One region of the Micrococcus sp. HOU01 genome, then DNA from elsewhere that is predicted to be linked to it. Evidence: predicted binding sites of a transcription regulator. Region 1 holds the regulator's gene; the other holds the start of a gene.
The links. The regulator LexA, encoded in region 1, represses DNA repair genes until DNA is damaged. The targets are predictions, from matches to a motif close to TCGAACANNTGTTCGA.

Region 1 (2,198 bases):
AGGAAGAAGGCGGCCGCCAGCGTGGCGGCCACGGCCGCGGCGATCACGGGGATCCCCCGCAGCACGAGGCGGCCGCGGCGGGTCAGACGGATGGTGGCCGGACGCGGCCGCGCCGTCGCGGGCGAGCCGGCGAACTGGGCGGTGGTGAGCGTCATGGTGTCCTCCTCCGGGGCGGATGCCCTCCAGGTGATCGAACATGTGTTCGAATCCGTTCGAATGCCTTTCTAGCACAGGTGTTCGAGACATGCCACGACGAGATCGAACATATCTTTGAAGGAGAGGCGGCTCTCCTCTAGGCTCGAGGCCATGCACGGACGCCCCGGAACGCCCCGGGACCGCCAAGACACAGGCAACCAGCGGGGGCGGACACGGTAAGCGTCCGGACGGCAGCCGGACGCCGGAACACGAGTCCGGCCACCATCACCCCGGGAGAACGGACGGCAGCCATGAGCACCACCGACGATCAGCCGGCGGCGCGCGCGCCGCTCACCGACCGCCAGCGGCGGATCGTGCAGACCATCCGGGACGCGATCGCCGACCACGGCTACCCGCCCTCCATGCGCGAGATCGGCGACGCCGCGGGCCTGGCCTCGCTCTCCTCCGTCACGCACCAGCTGGGCCGTCTCGAGCGGCACGGCTACATCCGGCGCGACCCCGGACGCCCGCGTGCCCTCGAGGTGCTGCTCGACGTGGACGGCACCCCGCTGGGCGAGGCCGCCTCCCCCACCGCTGCGCCGTCGTCGCGGGTCTCCGCGATCCCCGCGTGGCACACCGGCGCAGACGAGGCGGACAGCGTGCCGGTCCCCTGGGTCGGCCGCATCGCGGCGGGCGGCCCCGTCCTGGCCGAGCAGCAGGTCGAGGACGTCATGGCGATCCCGCGACGCCTCACGGGCGAGGGCGAGCTGTTCATGCTGCGCGTCACGGGCGACTCGATGGTGGACGCCGCGATCTGCGACGGCGACTGGGTGGTGGTGCGCCGGCAGGACACGGCGGAGAATGGCGACATCGTCGCGGCCCTCCTCGACGACGAGGCCACCGTGAAGACCTTCCGCCGCCGCGACGGGCACACCTGGCTCCTCCCCCAGAACACGGCCTACGAGCCCATCCTCGGCGATCACGCCACCGTGATGGGGCGGGTCGTCACGGTCCTGCGTTCGCTCTGACCCGCTCCCTCCGGCCGGGCCGACGGCCCGAGGCCGAGCGAGGTCAATCGCCCGAGGCGAGCCGTGCCAGCACCCCGCGGACGACGTCGCGGTCCGTGGTGCGCCAGAAGTCCGGCAGGGCGCTCGTGATGTAGCCGCCGTACCGCTCGGTGGCCAGGCGGGGGTCCAGCACGGCCACCACGCCGCGGTCCGTCACGGAGCGCACGAGGCGCCCGGCGCCCTGGGCCATGCGCACGGCCGCATGCGTGGCGGAGATCCGCATGAACCCGTTGCCGCCGTGCCGGGCGACGTCCCGGGTGCGGGCCTGGGAGAGCGGGTCGTCCGGCCGCGGGAACGGGATGCGGTCGATCACCACGAGCCGCAGCGAGTTCCCCGGCACGTCCACGCCCTGCCACAGGCTCATGGTCCCGAACAGGGACGTGTCCGGCTCCTCGGAGAACTGGCGCACGAGGGCGGAGAGGGTCGCGTCCCCCTGGCACAGGATCGTGGTCTTCGGCCCGAGCCGACGGCGCATCTCGGCGGCGGCGTCCTCGGCCGCCCGGCGCGAGGAGAACAGGCCGAGGGCCCCGCCCCGCGACGCCCTCAGGAGCGCCTCGAGCTCATCCAGGGACTCGGGCGAGGCCGTCCGGCCGGGCCGGGGCAGGTGCCGGGCCACGTAGAGCACCCCCTGACGCGGGTAGTCGAAGGGGCTGCCGACGTCGAGGGCCTCGAACTTCGGGGCGTCCGGGCCGGCCAGGCCCACGTCGCCGGCCACCGAGTCGAACCGGCGCTCCCCCGAGCCCACGGTGAGCGTGGCGGAGGTGAGCACCGTCGTCGCCTTGCCGAACAGGCCCTCCCGCAGCTTGCCGGCCACCGAGAGCGGGGCCACGTAGAGCTGGGGCGGGTCGGTCTCGTCCCCCGGCTGCCAGCCCACGCCGGGCTCGAAGTGGCCGGGGCGGGTGGCCCACAGCACCTCGGGGAAGTCGGCCTCGGGCCGGGCCGCGAGCATGCGCTCCACCACCTCGAGGACCTCGAGGATCCGCGAGCGCGCCATCT
Region 2 (2,198 bases), 350 kb from region 1:
GGGGCGGAGAGGTGGGTGACGACGTCGGCGTGGGGGCTGCCTGCGGGCAGGGCCGCCTTCCAGCGGCGCAGGGCGGCGAGGCCGGCCGCGTACCGGCGGCGGGCCAGGTGGCGGCCGACGTCCGAGTCCGGGCCGAGGAGGACGAACAGCCCGGGGGTGGGCGGGTTGTCCCGGTTGGCGGCGGTGGGGACCCGGCCGGCCGCCGCGGCGGCGAGCTCGGCGACGCTGGCCCAGGGGCTGCCGCCCGCCGCTCCCCCGGTGGTGCGGGCGTGGGCGGCGGAGACTAGCTCGCACAGGGAGCGGTAGCCGGAGCCATGACAGCCGCCTCGGGCGAGCACGACCACGCGGCCGGCGTCCTCGTCCTCGCTCCACCGGACGGCCAGGTCCACGCCCACGATCGGGGTGATGCCGTGGCGCAGGCAGGCGCCCACGTGCTTGGCCATGCCGTAGAGCCCGTCCCGGTCGGTGCAGGCCAGCAGGTCCATGTCCGCGGCCGCGGCGGCGGCCACGAGGTCCTCGGGCCAGCTGGCCCCGTAGTGGGCACTGAACGCGGAGGCGACGTGCAGGTGGGCGAAGGGTGCGGCGGTGCGTCCGGCCGCGGCGGCCTGGCTCATGCCGACCGCCTCAGGTCCTGGGCGTGCTCATGGACGCGCACGAGCCGCCACCGGCCGGAGTCCAGGTGGTGGGCGACGTCGAGGGTCTGCAGGGGCGCGGCGCCGGCCCGGGCCAGGCGGACCTGCAGCCGCCACATCTCGTGGTCGACGAGACCGGCGCCGCGGCCCTTCTCCGCGCGGACCTCCTCCGCCCACCAGCGGCGCCGCTCGAACCAGCGCACGGGGCGCTCTGCGAGGACGTAGTCCCGCCCGTTCCAGCGCAGCCCCTGCGGGGTACCGTCTGCCCCGCACTCCACCGCCACCGACTGTGTGAGGACTCCCATTCTGCTTCTCTCCCTGTGCACTGCTGACCGGACCGACGACGGGGTGCCGTCGGGCGATGGGAGCGCGGCCCGTCCGGCGGACCGGACGCGGGGAAGAAGTGGGAAGGTGGGGCCGCACCCCCGATCGTACTCGAACACGTGTTCGAATGCGATGTGTGCGAAGGTAGGGCGCCCGCCGGACACGTTAAGGACGCATCGCCCCGAGACGGGCGAGGCCGGGAACGCCCTTTTCGTGAGGCCGGCTGGCCGAGTCCTGGCCGTAGGCCTCAAACCCGACCTTGGGGCGCACACGCACGAGAAAATCGTCTCTTGGGCCGGAAGAAGTGCGCCGGCACGGTCCTGTGGACAATGCGAGCAGGACCACAATCCGCCTGCGTATACTCCGAACCAACCGGGCCTCGCATGCCACGGGCACCGCGCTGCGGGATCAGCGCGGGAGGCGCGGACACACGACGGACGTCCAGTTGGAGGGGAAATGTCTCTCACCGCACCCGGGCGCGCCCTGCGCCGCCACCGATTCGCCCAGGCCGGCACGCTCAGCGTGGCCTTGGCGCTCGCACTGACCGCCTGTGGCGGGCAGTCCGAGCCCGCCGAGTCGTCGACGACGTCACCCTCGTCCGCCAAGCCCGCCGTCGAGACGTCCGCGCCCGCGAGCACGAGCGAGACCGCGGGCGTCAGCTCATCCCCCACGGCCACGGAGAGCAGGTCCGGCGAATACGTGCCCGCATCTGCCGACGGTCCCGCTCAGAACGTGCCCAAGCCGGAGATGCCCGCCGCCATGAAGGAAGAGACCAAGGAGGGCGCCGAGGCGGCGATTCGCTATTTCTGGGAGGCCATTTACTACACTGACCAGACCGGAGAAACTGCTGATTTTGATTCGACATACAGCGAATACTGCGAGCTTTGCCAAGCCGTATCCGACTCAACTGCCCAACACTACAAAGAAGGTGGCTGGTCGACGGGAGAGCGCACCTCGATCAAATCGTTGACTCTCACCCCGTCAGAGTTTGGCTACACCGCTACTCTTGTTCGTGACGCATCCGCTGTAGAGGTCTTCGACTCGCAGGGCGTTAGAGACGACTCTGCCAGTGGGGTGGAAACTCACGACGAGACCTGGCTGGCCGACGTAGTCTACGAACCCTCCAAGGGCCACTGGGTGATCGATGAGATGCAAAATCACCAGGATGCTCAATAATGCCTTCCATCCCGCGTATTTTGATTGCGATAGTAACTGCTTGCATTGCCCTAACGCTGATTCAAG

Region 2: a site for LexA is predicted at 1,068-1,083, ahead of SOY78_RS07320 (DUF6504 family protein). Genes of this name have one in related genera too.

What each region holds. Positions count from the first base shown of each region.
Region 1 covers NZ_CP141211.1:1,949,707-1,951,904, forward strand. Annotated here, with positions in the region: gene SOY78_RS08935 (LysM peptidoglycan-binding domain-containing protein) at 1-155, opposite strand, end outside; gene lexA (transcriptional repressor LexA) at 447-1,163, shown strand; gene SOY78_RS08945 (ATP-dependent DNA helicase) at 1,207-2,198, opposite strand, start outside.
Region 2 covers NZ_CP141211.1:1,602,040-1,604,237, forward strand. Annotated here, with positions in the region: gene SOY78_RS07315 (DNA polymerase III subunit alpha) at 1-614, opposite strand, end outside; gene SOY78_RS07320 (DUF6504 family protein) at 611-937, opposite strand; gene SOY78_RS07325 (DUF6318 family protein) at 1,413-2,132, shown strand.